4 regions of the Arthrobacter sp. NPDC080086 genome follow, and region 3 is predicted to be linked to each of the others. Evidence: riboswitches for the same ligand, from Rfam matches in the RefSeq annotation. Region 3 holds a riboswitch; each other region holds the start of a gene.
The links. A riboswitch is a leader RNA that binds a small molecule or an ion and turns the genes downstream of it on or off. The one in region 3 is predicted to bind S-adenosylmethionine.
Positions count from the first base shown of each region.

Region 1: another riboswitch for S-adenosylmethionine. It lies ahead of AB0305_RS16705 (homoserine O-acetyltransferase); the one in region 3 lies ahead of AB0305_RS17220 (aminotransferase class V-fold PLP-dependent enzyme).
Region 2: another riboswitch for S-adenosylmethionine. It lies ahead of AB0305_RS11770 (DUF1737 domain-containing protein); the one in region 3 lies ahead of AB0305_RS17220 (aminotransferase class V-fold PLP-dependent enzyme).
Region 4: another riboswitch for S-adenosylmethionine. It lies ahead of AB0305_RS05290 (ATP-binding cassette domain-containing protein); the one in region 3 lies ahead of AB0305_RS17220 (aminotransferase class V-fold PLP-dependent enzyme).

Region 1 covers NZ_JBFBKP010000056.1:20,591-25,210, reverse strand. The annotation lists gene AB0305_RS16710 (MFS transporter) at 1-1,212, opposite strand, end outside; gene AB0305_RS16705 (homoserine O-acetyltransferase) at 1,404-2,552, opposite strand; SAM riboswitch class IV at 2,566-2,681, opposite strand; gene AB0305_RS16700 (bifunctional o-acetylhomoserine/o-acetylserine sulfhydrylase) at 2,865-4,181, opposite strand; SAM riboswitch class IV at 4,267-4,383, opposite strand; gene AB0305_RS16695 (VOC family protein) at 4,576-4,620, shown strand, end outside.
Region 2 covers NZ_JBFBKP010000029.1:23,154-27,773, reverse strand. The annotation lists gene AB0305_RS11780 (O-succinylhomoserine sulfhydrylase) at 1-1,168, opposite strand, end outside; gene AB0305_RS11775 (rhodanese-like domain-containing protein) at 1,165-1,572, opposite strand; gene AB0305_RS11770 (DUF1737 domain-containing protein) at 1,569-1,811, opposite strand; SAM riboswitch class IV at 1,915-2,027, opposite strand; gene AB0305_RS11765 (PIG-L deacetylase family protein) at 2,494-3,399, shown strand; gene AB0305_RS11760 (ATP-grasp domain-containing protein) at 3,396-4,340, shown strand; gene AB0305_RS11755 (glycosyltransferase family 2 protein) at 4,327-4,620, shown strand, end outside.
Region 3 covers NZ_JBFBKP010000060.1:17,158-21,777, forward strand. The annotation lists gene AB0305_RS17210 (Nramp family divalent metal transporter) at 1-262, opposite strand, end outside; gene AB0305_RS17215 (class I SAM-dependent methyltransferase) at 341-1,099, opposite strand; gene AB0305_RS17220 (aminotransferase class V-fold PLP-dependent enzyme) at 1,155-2,570, opposite strand; SAM riboswitch class IV at 2,605-2,718, opposite strand; gene hisN (histidinol-phosphatase) at 2,817-3,629, opposite strand; gene AB0305_RS17230 (ribosome small subunit-dependent GTPase A) at 3,720-4,620, opposite strand, start outside.
Region 4 covers NZ_JBFBKP010000008.1:74,262-78,881, forward strand. The annotation lists gene AB0305_RS05275 (aliphatic sulfonate ABC transporter substrate-binding protein) at 1-546, opposite strand, end outside; gene AB0305_RS05280 (ABC transporter ATP-binding protein) at 722-1,555, opposite strand; gene AB0305_RS05285 (CoA-binding protein) at 1,895-2,320, shown strand; SAM riboswitch class I at 2,396-2,485, shown strand; gene AB0305_RS05290 (ATP-binding cassette domain-containing protein) at 2,625-3,437, shown strand; gene AB0305_RS05295 (methionine ABC transporter permease) at 3,430-4,095, shown strand; gene AB0305_RS05300 (NtaA/DmoA family FMN-dependent monooxygenase) at 4,132-4,620, shown strand, end outside.

The DNA of each region.
Region 1 (4,620 bases), on a different contig from region 3:
CAACGCCACTGCGATGATCGGGGCGAGCGAACCGGCCACGATCGAGGTCACCTGGTAGCCGAGGGAGACGCCGGAGTAGCGCATCCGGGTCGGGAACATCTCGGCCATGATGGCCGGCTGGCCGGCGTACATCAGGGCGTGGAACAGCAGGCCGATGATGACCGAGGCAAGGATGATGAAGTCGTTGCCGGTGTCCATCATCGGGAAGGCGAAGAAGCCCCAGGTGGCACCGAGGACGGCGCCGGCCATGTAGACCGGGCGGCGGCCCAGGCGGTCGGACAGCCGGCCCACCATCGGAACCACAGAGAAGTGAATGGCGTGGGCGATCAGCAGCAGCATGAGGATGCGGGTGGTGTCGGCGTGGACCACGGTCTTCAGGTAGGTGATGGAGAAGGTGACCACGAGGTAGTAGAGGATGTTCTCCGCGAAGCGCAGGCCCATGGCGGTGAAGACGCCGCGGGGGTAGCGGCGGAAGACCTCGGCAACGCCGTAGCCCTTGTGGCCGGCTTCGACTTCCTTGCGGGCCTCGAGGAAGATCGGCGCATCGTTGACCTTGGTGCGGATGTAGTAGCCGATCAGGACGATCACGGCGGAGAGCCAGAAGGCCACACGCCAACCCCAGCCGAGGAAGTCGGCGGAGGACAGGACCGAGGAGAGGATGAACAGCACCGCGGTGGCGAAGAGGTTACCCAGCGGCACGGCGGACTGCGGCCAGCTGGCCCAGAAGCCGCGGGACTTGCTGGGGCTGTGCTCGGCCACCAGCAGGACGGCGCCGCCCCACTCACCGCCGACGGCGAAGCCCTGGGCGAAGCGCAGGAAGACCAGCAGGGCCGGAGCCCAGTAGCCGATCTGGGCGAAGGTGGGCAGGCAGCCCATCAGGAAGGTGGAGACACCCACCAGGATGATGCTCAGCTGCAGCAGCTGCTTGCGCCCGAACTTGTCACCGAAGTGGCCGAAGACGATGCCGCCGATGGGGCGGGCGACGAAGCCGACCGCGTAGGTCAGGAAGGCGGCCAGGATGCCGTCCAGTTCGGTCTGGGAATTGGGGAAGAAGGCCTTGCCGAAGACCAGGGTTGCGGCGGAGGCGTAGAGGAAGAATTCGTACCACTCCACCACCGTGCCGGCCATGGAGGCGGCGACGACTTTCTTGAGGCCGGACGCCTTGACGTCGGTTTCCTCTGCGCGCCTCGCGGCGGCGTTTTCCGTGCTCATAAGAACTCCTTCGGTGTCGCCATCGACACCCTGCGGCTTACTGGGCTGACTCCGTGTGAGTTGGACCACACGCGGTCATTCTCCACGAGTATGGAGTGTCACCGCCGCAGCCTCAACGACCAATCGCGCAGAGCCTATCTGCAAAATTGCACACCAGTCCCCGGCAAGAGCCAGCGAAGAAGCCTTGATGCTCAGGCGAAGAACGCCTCCCGGAGGACGCCGCCGAGCTGGCCGATCTCGGTCAGGAACCCGTCGTGGCCGATCGGGGCCGAGATGACGTGCATGGGCACCTCCCCCGGCAGGGCCGCCGCGAGCTCCCGGGACTGTTCGGGAAAGTACAGCCGGTCCGAGTCCACGGCGGCGATGAAGAACTCGGCGGTAGCCCCGGCGAGCGCCTGCTGCAGGTTTCCGCGGCCACGGGCGACGTCGTGGCTCATCAGCGCTTCGGTGATCGCGATGTAGCTGTTGGCGTCGAAGCGCTGCACCAGTTTATTGCCCTGGTGGTCCAGGTAGCTCTCCACCTGGTAGCGGCCGCGGCCGGACAGCGGCCCGGGCGCGAGCGGTGTCTCGCCGTCCTGACCGGTCCGGCCGAAGCGGCCCTCCAGTTCGGCGGCCGAGCGGTAGGTGATGTGCGCGATCCGCCGGGCCAGCGCCAGGCCCTCATGCGGCTCGGGGCCGCCGTAGTAGTCGCCGCCATTGAAGCGCGGGTCCTGACGGATCGCGAGGGTCTGGGCCTGGGCGAAGGCGATCTGTTCGGCGGTGCTGTAGGCGCCGACGGCGATCACGGCGCAGCGGCGCACGCGTTCCGGGTAGCTGACGGCCCACTCCAGGGCCCGGGCGCCGCCGAGGGAGCCGCCGAGCACGGCGTGCCATCGGTGGATGCCCAGCGCGTCGGCCAGCCGGGCCTCGGCGGCGGTGCTGTCGCGCAGGGTGACGAGGGGGAAGCGGGATCCCCAGGGCCGGCCGTCGGGCGCCGGCGTGGACGGGCCGGTGGAGCCGTAGCAGCCGCCGAGGATGTTGATGGACACCACGAAGTACCGGTCCGTGTCCACGGGCGCGCCGGGGCCGGCGAGCTGTTCCCACCAGCCAGGCTCCCCGCCGGCGCCGCGGGTGACGTGGGTGTCCCCGGTCAGGGCGTGCTCGATCAGAACGGCGTTGGAGGCGTCCGCGTTCAGGGTGCCCCAGGTCTCGTAGGCCAGCACCACGTCCGGCAGGACGGCGCCGGATTCGAGTTCCAGGGCGCCGACGGACAGGTACCGCACGGTGCCTTCGGGGGCGGCGGCGTTTCCTGCTGCGGGGCTGGTGGCGGGTACACCCGTTCGGGTGACGGCAATCGTCATGTTAAAAGACCTCACTTCGCGCTTGCCTGCCGTCAATTGACCGGCAGGCCAGGTCTTCACCCGGGGCACCCCGCCGCAAAAGGAGGGTTGCCGGCCAGCAAGCCGGGGCTGTCGCTGGCACTCATGACCTGCACCGAGTCTACGAAAGAGGGCGGCGTCGTGGCGAAGATTGTGACTTCCATGTGACAGCCGCCCGCCCCGCCGCCCCGTTTCCCCACCTTTGAAGGCCAAGGCGGGCGGGTCGCCGCGGACACGCCGCGCCGGCCGCCGTCGGGCCCGCAAAGGTGGGGAAATCCGGCAGGGGTCCCGGACCTAGCCGGTCTTCGCGGCGCGGAAGCCGGCGTCGAGGTCCGCCAGGATGTCGTCGATGTGCTCCAGGCCCACCGAGAGCCGGACCAGGCCCGGGTGGACGCCCGCCACCGCCTGCTGCTCCGGGCTGAGCTGGCTGTGCGTGGTCGACGCCGGGTGGATCACCAGCGAGCGCACGTCGCCGATGTTCGCCACGTGCGAGTGCAGCTCCAGGGCATCGACGAAGCGCTTGCCGGCCTCCACTCCCCCGGCGATGACGAAGGAGACGACGGCGCCCGTACCGCGGGGACCGTACTTCCGGCCGCGCTCGTACCAGGGGCTCGAGGGCAGCCCCGCGTAGGCGACCGATTCGACGTCCTCCCGGCCCTCCAGCCATTCGGCCACCCGGGTGGCGTTGGCGACGTGCCGCTCCACCCGCAGGCTCAGCGTCTCGATGCCCTGGGCGATCAGGAAGGCGTTGAAGGGCGCGACGGCGGAGCCGAGGTCGCGCAGCAGCTGGACCCGGGCCTTGAGGATGTAGGAGAGGTTGGCCCCCAGTGCGCCGTCCGCGCCCAGGTCCCGGGCGTAGACCAGGCCGTTGTAGCTGGGGTCGGGGGTGTTGAAGCCGGGGTACCGCTCCGGGTCCGCGCCGAAGTCGAACTTCCCGGAGTCCACGATCACACCGGCGATCGCCGAGCCGTGGCCGCCCAGGTACTTCGTGGCCGAGTGCACCACGATGTCCGCGCCCCACTCCAGCGGCCGGATCAGGTACGGGGTGGCGAGGGTGTTGTCCACGATCAGCGGCACCCCTGCCTGGTGGGCCACGTCCGAGATTCCCTCGATGTCCAGGACGTCCTGGCGCGGATTGGAGACCACCTCCCCGAAGAACAGCTTGGTGTTCGGCTGCACCGCCTCGCGCCACTGGTCCAGGTTGTCCGGGTCCGCCACGAAGGTCACGGAGATGCCGAACTTCTTCAGAGTGTGGGCCAGCAGGTTGTAGGTGCCGCCATAGAGGCTGGGGCTGGCCACCACGTGGTCCCCGGCCTCGGCGATGTTGAGGATGGCGAAGGTTTCCGCCGCCTGCCCGGAACTGAGCAGCAGCGCGCCGAGGCCGCCCTCCAGGCTGGCGATGCGCTGTTCGACCGCGTCCTGGGTGGGGTTGCCGATTCGGGTGTAGATGGGGGCGAGCTCGGCCAGGGCGAACCGGTTGGCGGCGCTCTCGGCGCTCGGGAAGACGAACGACGTCGTCTGGTAGATCGGCAGCGCACGGGCGCCGGTGGCGGCGTCCGGCTGCTGGCCGGCGTGAATCTGACGGGTTTCAAAGGACCAGGCGTTGGACATGGTGTCTCCTGTGACTGGGCTCAGGACGGCACCGCCTCCCGGGTCCTGCGCCGCTGGCAGGTCCCGGAATATCGTCACGGCCCTGGCGCCGCGCTTGCCCCGCCGGCGGTCGCCGGAGGGCCAGGTCTTCACCCGGGGCACCCCACCGCGCAAGGAGGGTTGCCGGCCAGCGAGCCGGGGCTTGGCGCTGGCACTCATGACCTGCTCCCAGTGTAGGAAGCCGGAAACCGGTCCGGATAGCTTTGTGACAAAGATGAAGAAACCGGTCCCCGGGACGGCTTCTCCGGCGGATTTCCCCGGCCGCGCCGGGCGGCACGGGGACCCTCCGGGCGGCGCCGGCGAGGTTAGGACAGCCTAAGCTGAGAGGTCCATCACAAAGTGCCAAGATGAGGGCATGCGCATGGATCACGTCTCTTACGCCTGTGAAAAGGATGGCCTC
Region 2 (4,620 bases), on a different contig from region 3:
CCTCCGCGTCCTCCAGTCCGACGGAGAGACGCACCACGCCGTCGCTCAACCCGATAGCGGCCCGCCCCTCCGGACCCATGGCCCGGTGCGTGGTGGTGGCCGGGTGCGTGATCAGCGATTTCGAGTCGCCCAGGTTGTTGGAGATGTCGATGATCCGCAGCCCGTCCAGCAGCCCGAAGGCGGCATCCTTGGCGGACCGGCCGGCCGGGGACGCCAGTTCGAAGGTCAGCACGGTCCCGCCGGACTTCATTTGCTTGGCGGCCAGCTCGTGCTGCGGGTGGGAGGCCAGGAGCGGGTACTTCACCCAAGTCACGGCCTGCTGCGCCTCGAGCCACTCTGCCAGCCGCAGCGCCGAGGCGGAGGCGTGGTTGACCCGCAACGACATGGTTTCCAGGCCCTTGGTCAGCACCCAGGCGTTGAAGGCGGACAGCGCGGGTCCGGTGTGGCGCATCAGTTGCCGGACCGGGCCCTCGATGAACTCCTTGCTGCCCAGGATCGCGCCGCCCAGCACCCGGCCCTGGCCGTCGATGTGCTTTGTGCCGGAGTAGACCACCACGTCCGCGCCGAAGTCCGTGCAGCGCTGCAGCAGCGGGGTGGCGAAGACGTTGTCCACCACCACGGTGGCGCCGGCGGCGTGCGCCAGCCCGCTCACGGCGGCGATGTCCACGATCTCCTGCATCGGGTTCGACGGCGACTCGAAGAACACGGCGGTGGCCGGCGTCGAGAGCGCGTCACGCCACTGGTCGAGGTCCGGGCCGTCGACGAAGACGGTCTCCACGCCCCAGCGCGGCAGGATCTCGTTCAGGATCACGAAGCAGGATCCGAACAGGGACCGGGCGGCGACCACCCTGTCACCGGCCCCAAGCAGCGCGCCGAGAGCGGTGAACACCGCGGACATGCCCGACGCCGTCGCGAAGCACGCCTCGGTGCCCTCGAGCAGGCGGAGCCGCTCCTGGAAGGTGGCCACCGAGGGGTTGCCGTAGCGGGAGTAGACGAACCGCTCGTCCTCGCCGGTGAAGGCCCGCTCCGCGGCGGCGGCGGATTCGTAGACGAAGCCGGAGTTGAGGAAGATCGGCTCGGTGGTTTCCTGGAAGCCGGTCCGGTCCAGGCCGCCACGGACGGCCTGGGTGTCCGGGTTCCAGTCCGCGGCCTCGGGATTGAAACTCATGCGGTGCGGGTCCCGTCGGTCGGCAGGCCCACGTTTTTCCAGCCGTTGACGCGGCGGACGCCGGCCTCATCCGGCTGGCCCTCAAAGCCGTCCAGCACGTTGTAGACGGTGAATCCCGCCGCCGTCGCAGCCCCTGCCGCCGCGACGGAGCGGGCCCCGGACCGGCAGAGGAAGAGCAGTTCGGCGTCGGCCGGGACGCGCTGCCGGAGCTCGTCCAGGAAGTCCTCGTTCGGCACGCCGCCGGCCCGGGTCCACTCGATGAATACCGGCTCCGCGGCCGCCCCGCCGGTCACCGGGACGCCGATCTGGGCCCACTCGGCCCGGGTGCGGACGTCCACCAGCACCGCGCCGGACTGCAGCCGTTCCCAGGTTGCCTGCGGGGTCAGGTCCCCGGCGTAGCTCATGCCCCCGCCTGCCCTTCGGATTCCAGCCCTTCGGATTCCAGACCGTCGACGGCGCGGGCCACCGCGGCGTCCGCCTCCGCGACGGCGGCCGGCAGCACCAGTGCCTGCGCCACGATCACCGATGTGCCATTGAAGGTTGCGGCCGGGCTGCCGTGCAGCACATACCCCTCGGCAAGGGCGGCCGAGATCCGCTCGCAGAAGCTGCGGTCGTCTGGGCCGGTCAGCAGCCGGTAGGCCAGCCGCTCCGCGGGCGCTGCGGCCTGCGCGGGAGGGTTGGCCGGGGTGCCGGTTCCGGGGGCGGGGACTGGGGGCGGGGTCGCGTCGGACACGACAAACTCCTTACGTTCACGCTTGCAGCTCGAATGGTCGATTGCCGAGTAGTCACCTGAGGCACCCCGCCGCAAAAGGAGGGTTGCCGACCGGCCAGTCAGGGCTTGGCACCGGTTCTCATTACTCTGCAAAAAACCTAACACCCCGGGGCCCGCGCCCGCGCGTCGGCCCCGTCATGTTCGGTCACGGGAGGCCGTCCGCCGTAGGCCGACCGAGTATCGCGCCCGTCGTGATCGAGTACAAAAAGCCAGTTCCGTCCGCGGTGGCCGAATGCTTTTCGGGTATTGCCTACTCGGGTTTTCCGATAGGGGCGTCACGTTTACTGAAGTGGCAGTCCAAGGTCTCCGCTGGGTCTCCACATACCGCATACGCCTTTTCAGCACCCGCTGCGCGGCCGCTTCCGGCCGTATGCGCAGTGCCGCTGGCGCATGGGTTTTGACGTCTCCGCCGGGATACCGCGGACCGGTTCTTTGACAAGCAATCCTTCCCTCCAGAACCCGGCAGCCTCTGCCGGGCGGGTTGCAGATCCATCATTTTGTCCGGCGCAGCACTGGGGGCGGCCGGCACCTCGAAGAAGAACTGGAAAGATTCATGGTCTCGATTTACGTCTTGATAATCGTCTTGCTGATTGCGCTGCTGGTCGCAGCGGCGGTGGGGAAATCCTGGTTCCACCGCCGGCTGCGCCGTCCCGAACTTCTGCGCCGGATTTCCCTCGCCACCGGCGCGGTGCTGCTGCTGGCCAACGTCGCCGCCTTTGCCCTGGACGCCTCCGAGTTCTGGCAGACCGCCGACCTGACCGCCACCCTGGGCGGACTCACCGCCCTCGCCATCGCGCTGACCGCCCTGCGCACCGGTGGAAGCCCGGCCCGGCAGCCCCGCCGGGTGCTGGCCATCGGCGCCCACCCGGACGACCTGGAGCTGGCCTGCGGCGGAACGCTCGCCAAGTTCGTCGACTCCGGCCACGAGGTGCAGGGGCTGGTGATGAGCGACGGCAAGCGCGGCGGCAACGCCCTGGAGCGGTCGCTGGACGCCCAGCGCGGCGCCACGTTCATGGGCCTGACCGGCATGATCCATCACAACTTCACGGACACCGAGCTGCACCGCCACAGCCAGGAAATGGTGGGCGCCATCGAGCACGCGATCGTGCGCTTCAACCCGGACATCATCCTCACCCACTCCAACCACGACCAGCACCAGGACCACCAGGCGGTGCACCAGGCCACCCTGCGGGCCGCGCGGCAGCACCACTCGATCCTTTGTTACGAGAGCCCCTCGGCCACGCGGGAATTCAACCCCAGCGTCTTCGTGGACATTGACGACTACGTCGACGCCAAGGTCCAGGCGGTGAAGATGCACAGCGACCAGCTGGCCAAGCCGTACATGACGCCCGAACGGGTCCGCGGCATCGCCTCCTTCCGCGGCGGCCAGGCCCGCCGCCGGGTGGCCGAGGCCTATGAACCCGTCCGCCTGCTGAGCACCGAAATGGAGAAGCTGTGAAGCCGCGCGTGCTGGTCACCGGCGTCGGCGGCCCCGCCGGCCGTGCCCTCGCCGCGCAACTGACCGAACGTGGCATCCCGGTCCTCGGCACGGACATCCGCGACCTGGCCGAAGTCTCCGGGGTGCCGGTGGTCCGGGTACCCGCGGCCACGGATCCCGAGCTGGTGTCCGCGCTGCGCCGGCTGGTCGGCGCCGAGGGCATCAACCTCGTGATCCCCACGGTCAGTGAGGAACTGCCCCGCCTGGCCGCCTTCCGGGCCGGCTTTGGCCCGGACGTCCGCGTCATCATCGGGCCGACCGGCGCCGTCGCGCTCGCCGATGACAAGCTCTACACCGCCTGGCAGCTGCATTCTGCCGGCGTTCCGGTTCCCGCCTTCGGGGTTCCCCGGGACTTCCGCTGCGCGGAGGAGGCCATCGAGCTCCTGGGCGGACCCGTCGTCATCAAGCCCCGGGTGTCCCGGGGCGGCCGCGGCGTGACGGTGGTCCGGAGCGGCTCCGACGTCGACTGGGCCGGACTTCCCGGCGGCCTGATCGTCCAGGAATTCATCCCAGGCACCGAGTACGGGCCAATGGTCTTCGGAACCCCGGCGCACAACACCACACCGCCGTTCGCCGTCGTCGTGGAGAAAACCGCGCTCGCGCAGGGCGAGGTCGGCAACGCCCTTAGTACCCGCCGGGTGGAGGCGGGGGAGGCGAACGACGTCGGCAACCTGGCGATGAACGCCGTCCGTGCCCTGTCCCTCACCGGGCCGGTGGACCTCGACGTCCGGCGCCGGGCCGACGGCACCCCGGTGGTGCTCGAAATCAATGCCCGATTCGGGGCGAACAGCCAGCGCGCGCCGGAACTGCTCGACGCCGTCCTCGCCTCGTTCTCCCTCCCGGCCTTCAACCCGGCGTCATTCCGGCAGACGAGGGGAGCGTTCGCCCATGCCCTGGTATGAGAATCTCCTGGCCGGGCTGATGCCCGGCGCCCAGCTGCTGCTGGTGGTGCTCGGCATTCCGGTGCTGGTCTTCGGCCTCCTGAAGCTGCTGGTCCTGCCCCTGGCCCTCTGGTTCCAGGTGCAGGTGACCCGCCGCCGCCGCACCGGCCAGGGGACCCTGCTGAACGAGTGGCCGACCGTCTCGATCATCGTCCCGGCCTATAACGAGGCCACCGTGATCGAGAACTGCGTCCGCTCCATCCAGCTCACCACCTATGACCGGTACGAGGTGGTCCTGGTG
Region 3 (4,620 bases):
GACCGGTGACGATGCCCAGCTTGGCGGACTGGTACTGAACCAGGACGGCGACGACATTGGCCACCACCAGCACCCAGACCAGCAGGTAGCCGAACTCGGCGCCCGCGGTAAGGTTGGCCGCCACATTGCCGGGATCCACATAGGCGATAGCGGCGACGAAGGCCGGCCCCAGCAGCGCCAGCAGGGCCCGGCGGGGCCCCTTCCTGCCACGGACCGGGCTCCGGCCGCCGGCGGCGGGATCCTGTTCGGCGAGGTGCAACATTGCAGGCTCCTGCGGCTGGTGGGTCAAATGAGTTCCGTATGCCTGAACAAAAAAGTTAGGCATACCGAAATCATAGGCTCAGACCTTCATCGCGCGCCAGCTTTTGGTGAGGTAGGGCAGGGCCAGCGTCTCGCCGGGACCATGACTGAGGTGCTCGTACAGGTACCACTGGAGGTTGGCCAGCACCTTGGCCCGGGTGGCCTCGCCGGCCCGCAGGAAGTAGCTGCGGGACTTGGCTAGCTCCAGGATCTCCTCCGGCGTCACCGGGTCCTCCCACCGGGTCAGGTGGCTCTCCAGCCCGGTGAACTCCGGGCCGACCGGTGGGCGGAACGAGGGTTTGTGGACGTCCCCGGCGTGCATGATCCGGGAGAGGCGGTGCACCCACGGCACGGAGGTGTCCAGCTGGTTCCAGATTAGCCCGAGCACCCCGTGCGGACGCAGGATGCGGGCGGCCTCGGTGCTGGCCTGCAGCGGCTCGCACCAGTGCCAGGCCTGCGCCACCGTCACCAGGTCGAACGCAGACGCCGGGAGGCCTGTGTGTTCGGCGGTCCCCACCGTGGCCGGGACACCAGGGAGGGCGGCGCGCAGCTGGTCCAGCATGTCCGCCGACGGGTCGACGGCGGCCGTGGCCAGGCCGCGGGCCACGAGAAGGGCGGTGAACTTACCGGTCCCCGCCCCGACGTCGGCCGCGTCCCGGGCTCCGGCGGGAATGAGCCAGTCGGCGGAGTCGGCGGGATAGCCGGGCCGCACCCGGTCGTAGTGTTCCCCGCCGTCCTGGAAGCTCGCTCCGAGCTCCTTCCGCCGGTTCTGATGCAGTTTGGGGCCGCCGCCTGCCACGTGAACTCTCCTTCGGCAGCTCGGGAAGATACCCGTCGAATCTACCGTAAACCGGCTATTCGGGGCCGTCGAGGGTGCAGGGGGCCGCCCCGGCGGTGCCGGGGGTGTTGGGCGCCCAGTGCGGGTAGCTGCGGGTGTCGTTCGCCGGTACCCAGCGCCCGGCATCCACCAGGTAGTCCCAGCCCAGGCCGTCCCGCCGCAGCGTCCGCAGCGCGGCCAGCAGCCGCTCGGCGTCCTCGAGCCGGGAGCCCAGGCCGAAGCTGGCCCGCAGCGACCCGGCGGGCAGGCCCAGCCGCTTGAGCAGCGGATGCGCGCAGAACCTGCCGTCCCGCACACCGATCCCGTGCTCTGCGGACAGGTACGCGGCGACGAGACCGGCGTCGTACCCCGCGACCGAGAAGTTCACGACGCCGATGGTGCCGTGGCCCTCCCCGCGGTCGGTCTCCTCGAAGATGTGGTGCTCGCTCACGCCGTCGATCTCCCGCAGGCCGTCGGCAAGGAAGGACCGGATGGCATCCTCGTGGCCGTGCCAGGATGCTTCGTCCAGGGCCGCGACCGCCTGGGTGGCGCGGGCCAGGGCGGCCGCGCCGAGGACGTTGGGGGAGCCGCCCTCGTGCCGGGCAGGTCCGGTGGTCCAGCTGACGGCGTCCAGCCGGGCGTCGCGGACGGCGCCGCCGCCGGCCAGATGCGGCGTCCCGGCGTCGAGCCAGTCCGGCCGCCCCACCAGGACACCCGCGCCGAAGGGCGCGTAGAGCTTGTGCCCCGAGAAGGCGACGTAGTCGATGCCGTCGGCCGCGACGTCGATGCGGCGGTGCGGGGCCAGCTGCGCTGCGTCGACGACGATCCGCGCCCCGTGCTCGTGCGCCAGCGCAGCCAGCTCCCGGACGGGCAGGATCTCGCCGGTGACATTCGACGCGCCCGTGACCGCGAGGAGGCTGATGCCGCCGGTTGCCAGCTCGGCCCGGAGCCGCGCCAGCGTCCCGGCGAGGGTCGGCGAGGCGACGACGCTGCGGTGCGGAACCCCCTGCCAAGGCAGGAGGTTCGCGTGGTGTTCGATGTCCAGGTACAGGACCTCGCCCAGGTGCCGGCCGCCGGCGGTGGGCAGGCACCCGGCCAGGAGGTTCAGCGAATCGGTGGTGTTCCGGGTAAAGATGACCGCGTCGTCGGGCCGGCCGCCGACGAACTCCCGCACAATGGTCCGCGCGTTCTCATACACCGAGGTGCTCAGCTGGGAGGCGTAGCCGGCGCCGCGGTGGACGCTGGCGTAGTAGGGCAGGATCTCGTTGAGGTAGGCGGAAACCACGGACAGGGCGGGGGCCGAGGCGCCGTAGTCCAGATTGGCGTAGCGGACCTGGCCGCCCTGGATCAGCGGCGCCTGGATCTCGGCGCCGGTCACGGCGGCCAGCGGGGCGCGCGCGGCGGATACAGCCGTGGAGGTGGACGCTAGGGACGAAAAAATGGCAGTGGACATGGGACCTCGCTCGAAAAGGACCCCGCGTGCTGGGGATCCGCGCTTGCCGGGTCCGCTCCGGACCGGCCAGGTCGTCACCCGGGGCACCCCGCCGCGAAAGGAGGGTTGCCGGCCAGCAAACCGGGGTTTTGCGCTGGCACTCGTGACCTGGTTCGAGCCTAGGACACGAGTGCCGCGCCCCGGAAAGGGGCGCGGCAATGTGAAGCGCTGTGTTACGCGGAACCGGCCCTTAGGGAAGGCGCCGCTCTAGAGCAGGTCGTCGAGGTTCGGATTGAGCCGCTTGAGGACCTCGGAGTGCAGGATCGAGTTCGTGGCCAGGGCGTTGCCGCCAAACGGGCCGTCCTCGCCTTCAAGGGAGGTGAACCGGCCGCCGGCCTCGGTGACGATCGGGACCAGGGCGGCCATGTCGTAGAGGTTCAGCTCCGGCTCGCAGGCGATGTCGACGGCGCCCTCGGCCACCAGGCAGTAGGACCAGAAGTCGCCGTAGGCGCGGGTGCGCCAGACCTCCTCGGTCAGGCCTAGGAATTCGTCGAGGTTACCGCGCTGCTTCCAGCCGCCCAGGCTGGAGTAGGAGAGGGAGGCATCCGAGAGGTCCGAGACGTTCGAAACCCGCAGCCGGGTGGCGGCGGCCAGCGAGCGGCCCGTGTAGGCGCCGGCGCCCTTGGCGGCCCACCAGCGTTTGCCGAGGGCGGGGGCGCTGACGACGCCGACCACCGGCTCGCCCTCGTCCACCAGAGCGATCAGGGTGGCCCAGACCGGGACGCCGCGGACGAAGTTCTTGGTGCCGTCGATCGGGTCGATGATCCAGCGGCGGGAGCCGTGGCCCGAGCTGCCGAATTCCTCGCCCAGGACGGCGTCGCGGGGGCGGGAGCGGGAGAGCTGGCCGCGGATGGCCTCCTCGGCGGCCTTGTCGGCGTCGGTGACCGGCGTCAGGTCCGGCTTCGTCTCGATTTTGAGGTCAAGGGCCTTGAAGCGGCTCATGGTCTGGGAATCGACCGAGTCCGCCAGGACGTGGGCAAGGCGCAGGTCATCGTTGTAGCTCGACGCGGGTTGGCTCATGCTTCCAAACTACCGTCTAAACGCGCTCCGGCCGGGGAGGCCACGTCCCGGACGGCCGGATCGCCCGCGGGGCGAAGAGGCGACATACGGTCAGGAGACGGTGCCCAGTTCCTTGGTCTCCTGGGCCTCCTGCCGCGGGTCGGTGCCCAGCAGCCGGCGCAGCGAGGCCAGCCGGGCCGGGCCCGAGGGGCCCGCGTGGCCGGCCTGGACCCACGCGTCCACGCCGCAGTTGACGGCGGTGGCGTCGTGCTTGCAGCCGCGCTCGCAGTCCTCGGTGCCGGGGGCCAGGTCGGGGAAGGAACGCAGGATGCGGTCCGGGTCCACGTGGGCCAGCCCGAAGGACCTGATCCCGGGGGTGTCGATGATCCAGCTGCCGGCCGGGGCATCCGTGACCTTCAGCGCCAGGGCGGAGGAAGAGGTGTGGCGGCCGCGGCCCGTGACGGCGTTGACGCCACCGGTGGCCCGCTCCGCCCCCGTGAGGGCGTTGACCATGGTGGACTTGCCGACGCCGGAGTGGCCGAGCATGACGGTGACCCTGCCGTCCAGGTAGCCGTGCAGTTCGGCGACGGCCGGGCCGTCCAGCCGGGCGGAGAGGCCGTCGTCGGAGCGGGCGTCGATGCCGGAGGCGGAGGCGTCGGCGGTCTTGGAGATGATGACGGGCAGGTCGAGGTGGCGGTAGTTCGCCAGCAGCTCGGCCGGGTCCTTGATGTCGGCCTTGGTGATCAGCAGCAGTGGCTCGATCCCGGCGTCGTAGGCGGCCACCAGCGCGCGGTCGATGAAGCCGGTGCGGGGCTCCGGGTTGGCAGCGGCCACGACGACCACCAGCTGGTCCGCGTTGGCCACCACGGCCCGCTCGATCGGATCGGTGTCGTCGGCGCTGCGGCGCAGCAGGGTGCGCCGGTCCTGGATCTTCACCAGCCGGGCGAGGGTGTCCGGTTCGCCGCTGACGTTGCCGACGAGGGAGACGAAGTCGCCGGCCACCACCGGATTG
Region 4 (4,620 bases), on a different contig from region 3:
GGTGACGTCCTTGGGCGAGAGGCCGGCCTCGGACAGCGCCTGCAGCAGGAAGAAGTACGGGTCCGTGCCCTTGGTGGCCGCGACCGACTTGCCCTTCAGGTCCGCCACCGTGCTGATGCCGGAGCCGGGCTTGGTGACCAGGGCGGCCCATTCGGGCTGGGAGAAGATGTCGATGGTCTTGATCGGGGAGCCGTTGGCCTTGGCCAGGAGCGCGGCCGAACCGGCGGTGGAGCCGACGTCCACCGCGCCGGAACGGAGTGCCTCGTTGGCCTTGTTGGAGCCGGCCGACTGGACCCACTTGACGGTGACGCCCTGGTCCTTAAGGGCGGCCTCCAGCCAGCCCTTCTTCTTGATCACTAGGCTCAGCGGGTTGTAGGTGGCGAAGTCGATGGTCAGCGTGCCGCCGCCGTTGCCGCCGGCGGCCGCGGCGGCTGCGGGCTGGCTGCCGGAGCCTTCCCCGGCGACGCACCCGGTGAGGGCCAGGGCCGCGGAGGCGGCGACGGCGGTGAGGACGAAACGGCGGGACGTGGTGCGGGTGGGAGCCATGGAAGTTCCTTTACGGGCGGTGCGAGCGATGCGAAAGAGACAGGAGAGTGATGCGGGTGGCCGCCGGCGCGGGGAGCGGGCGGCTCGCCGGTCCGGTGCTGTGGTACCGGCGGCGCTGCCTGCCGGGAGCGGACGGACCGTTCAGGCCGTGACCGGGGCGGCGGGGGCGGGGCCGTTAGTGGCCGTCGACGCCGAGGCTGGCCAGGAGCGAGGTGCGCATTCGGGCCAGTTCGGCCGAGGCGCGGTCCCGTGGCCGTCCGCCGGGGACGGCGAGGGTGCGCACGATCGTGGCGCCGGCCGGGGACGATTCGGTGTCCTCCCGGCCGAGGACGATGATGCGGTCCGCCAGTTGCAGGGCCTCGTCGACGTCGTGCGTCACCAGCAGCACCGTGGTGGGTTCGGCGCGGTGGACCTCCAGGAGCAGGTCCTGCATCTTGATCCGGGTCAGTGCGTCGAGGGCGCCGAAGGGCTCGTCGAGGAGCAGCACGCCGGGGTTCCGGGCCAGGGCACGGGCCAGCGACGCGCGCTGGGCCATGCCGCCGGAGACCTCCCGGGGGCGGTGTTTGGCGAAGTCCTGCAGTCCCACGAGTTCCAACAGGCGGGCCACTTTGGCCTTGCCGTCGCGGGCGCTGACGCCGGCGGGCAGGCCGATGGCGATGTTCGCCTGGAGGGTATGCCAGGGCAGCAGCCGCGGCTCCTGGAACGCGAAGGCGCAGCGGTCGTCGACGCCGCGGACCGGTTCGCCGTCTATGGCGACGCTGCCGGAGGTGGCGGCGTCGAGTCCGGCGGCGGCCCGGAGCAGGGTGGACTTGCCGCAGCCGGAGGCGCCCAGGATGGCGAGCACCTCGCCGGGGACAACGTCGAAGCTGACATCCCGGAGGACGGTGTGCGCGGCGGGGCCGGTCCCGAAGGCGCGGCCCAGGCCGCGGAAGGACACCGGGAGGGCGGGGGTGCCGGAGCCGGGCCGGGCGTCGGCCCGGGGCTGGGACGGGTGCAGGACAGCAGTCATAGGGTTACTCCATCGGTCCTGGCAGTAGCACCCTACGGAAGCAGCCTTTGGCCCGGGTAGTCAGTCCGGACCCTTCCCTCGGCGTGCGTCCTCGTTATCGGCGGGCTCCGGGGTGGAGGTCCGTCGACCAGGGTTGCTGCGGCGTCATCGATCCAGGTCTCTCGGCCGCTCGGGATGGTCACTGTCTACTAAAACCGAACGGCGGATTTTCGCCAAATGGGCGCGTAATATTCGGAAACCTGCGGACGTGAGGTGTCTGGCCCGATTAGAAATTCGGCACAGTGCCCGGGGTGGGATTCCCTACTGCGGGGCCGCTGCCGGCGGACGTAGGCTGGCCGCATGAGCCACGTGAACGATCCCGCCGTCGTCGAACGCCTCCTGCGCACCAAGGGCCGGTGGGCCATCGTGGGCCTGAGCACCAACCAATGGCGTGCTGCCTACGACACGTCGCTGTTCATCCGCGACCGCCTGGGCATGGACATCATCCCGGTCAACCTGCCCGGCGACGACGTGCACGGAGAGGCCGGCTACCGCTCGCTGGCGGAAATCCCGGCGGAGAAGCGGCCCATCGACGTCGTGGATTGCTTCGTGAACTCCGGACGCGTCGGCGACGTGGTGGACCAGGCGATTGCCGCCGGCGCCGGCGCCGTCTGGCTGCAGCTGGGCGTCATCGACGAGGCCGCGGCCGAACGCGCCAAGGCCGCCGGGCTGGACGTCGTCATGAACGCCTGCCCGGCCAGGGAAGCGCCGCTCCTGGGCCTTTAACCGGGACTGACGGGAGCTTTACGGCGTGTGACGCGCCGCTTTCACCTCGGCCGGGCGTGTGCCAGATTCGTGGGGTAACCATCCCGAGCGGCTGAGAGACCTGGCTCCGTGACGCCGCAGCAACCCCCTCGATGAGGACGGTGCTACCGCCAGGACCGATGGAGAACCACTGTTCCACGGACCCGAGAGGCCGCGCTTTGCGCTGCCCCGGCGCCGGGGGATGAGGCTTTCCTCGGGCGAGCCCCGGAGGAATCATGAACACCACAACGACGGCAGCGCCGGCCCGGATCGCGGGCGGTCTGCTGTGATCGAGATCCAGAACGTCAGCACCTCGTTCCCGTCGAAGGACGGCCGGTTCACCGCCGTCGACGACGTCACCCTCACCGTGGAGCGCGGCCGGATCCAAGGCATCATCGGGTTCTCCGGCGCCGGCAAATCCACGCTGCTGCGCAACATCAACCTGCTCGAACGCCCCACTTCGGGCCGGGTCCTGGTCGACGGCGTGGACCTGACCGCCCTAAGCGAGCCGGAACTGCGCAGCAGCCGGCACGGAATCGGCATGATCTTCCAGCACTTCAACCTGCTCAACAACCTCACCGCGCAGGAGAACGTGGAGCTCTCACTGAAGTTCGCCGGGGTGGGGAAGGCCGAACGCCGGCGCCGGGCGGCCGACGCCCTGGCCATCGTGGACCTCGCGGACAAGGCCGCCAGCTACCCCGCGAAGCTCTCCGGCGGCCAGAAGCAGCGGGTGGCCATCGCCCGGGCGCTGGCCACGGAGCCGAAGGTCCTGCTCTGCGACGAACCGACGTCGGCCGTGGACCCCCGGACCACCGCCTCCGTGCTGCAGTACCTCGCTGACGTCAACGCCGAATTCGGCATCACGATCGTGGTGGTCACGCACGAAATGAACGTCATCAAGGCCATCGCGGACAACGTCGCGGTCATGGAGGACGGCCGGATCGTCGAGCAATTCGACCTGGCCGAGCTCGAACGCCCCGGCTTCCACCCCGCCACCTCGATCGGGCGGTACCTGGTCTCCGACGCCATCGAGCTGAACCGGCCCCACCGGGCAGCCGCCCCGGCCGGCCCCGCCCCGAAAGGCCTGATCCATGCTTGAGCGCATCCTCTCGGTCCTGCCCGAAATCGGCGCCGCCATGGGCCAGACCCTGGCCATGCTGCTGGTCGCGATCCCGCTGGCCGTCCTGATCGGCACGCCGCTGGGCGTCTGGCTCTACACGATCGGCCCCGGCGGGCTGCGGCACCGGCCCCGGCTCCACCGGGTCCTGGACGGCCTGGTCAACCTGGTCCGGTCCTTCCCGTTCCTGATCCTGCTGATCGCCATCATCCCGGTGACCCGCTTCATCGTGGGCACCACCATCGGCACGGCCGCGGTGATCGTCCCGCTGAGCATCAACGCCATCCCGTACTTCGCCCGCTTCGTGGAACAGAACCTCAGCCAACTCGGCAGCGGGGTGGTGGAGGCCGCCCGTTCGATGGGAGCCAGCCGGTCCCAGATCGTCCGGGACGTGCTGCTGGTGGAGGCCCGGCCGGGACTGGTCAGCTCCATCACCATCATGACCGTCAGCTTCATCTCCTACTCGGCAATGGCCGGGCTGGTGGGCGGCGGCGGGATCGGCGACTTCGCCATCCGCTACGGCTACTACCGCTACGAAACCCCGCTGATGATCACCGCGATCATCCTGATGATCCTGCTGGTCACCCTCGTCCAGTTCGGCGGCTCCCGCCTGGCCCGCCGCCTCGACAAGCGGCTCTGACCGCGGCCCCGGCACCCCACTTCGGAAAGCAGAACCATGACTTCACCAGCCAGCCCCCGCTTCGACGGACCCCGCCCCCGCCTGCTCCTCAGCGCGTTCGTCATGAACACCACCAGCCACATCATGGGCGGCCAATGGCGCCGCCCCGAGGCCCAGCAGCACCGCTTCAACGAACTGCAGCTCTGGACCGACCTGGCCCGGCAGCTGGAGGACGCGAAATTCGACGCGATCTTCTTCGCCGACGTCGTGGGCCTCTACGGCGACTACGACGGCGGCTGGGCCTCCCACCTGAGGAAGGGCCTGCAGGTTCCCTCCAACGACCCGCTGATCCTGCTTTCGGCCCTGGCCGCCGCCACCCGGGAGATCGGCTTGGCCGCCACCTCCTCCGTGATCCAGAGCCACCCCTTCCAGTTCGCCCGGCAGATGTCCACCCTGGACCACATCAGCAACGGCCGGGTGGGCTGGAACATCGTCACCAGCGTGCTGGAAAACTCGCACCGGAACTTCAACTCCACCGAGCTGACC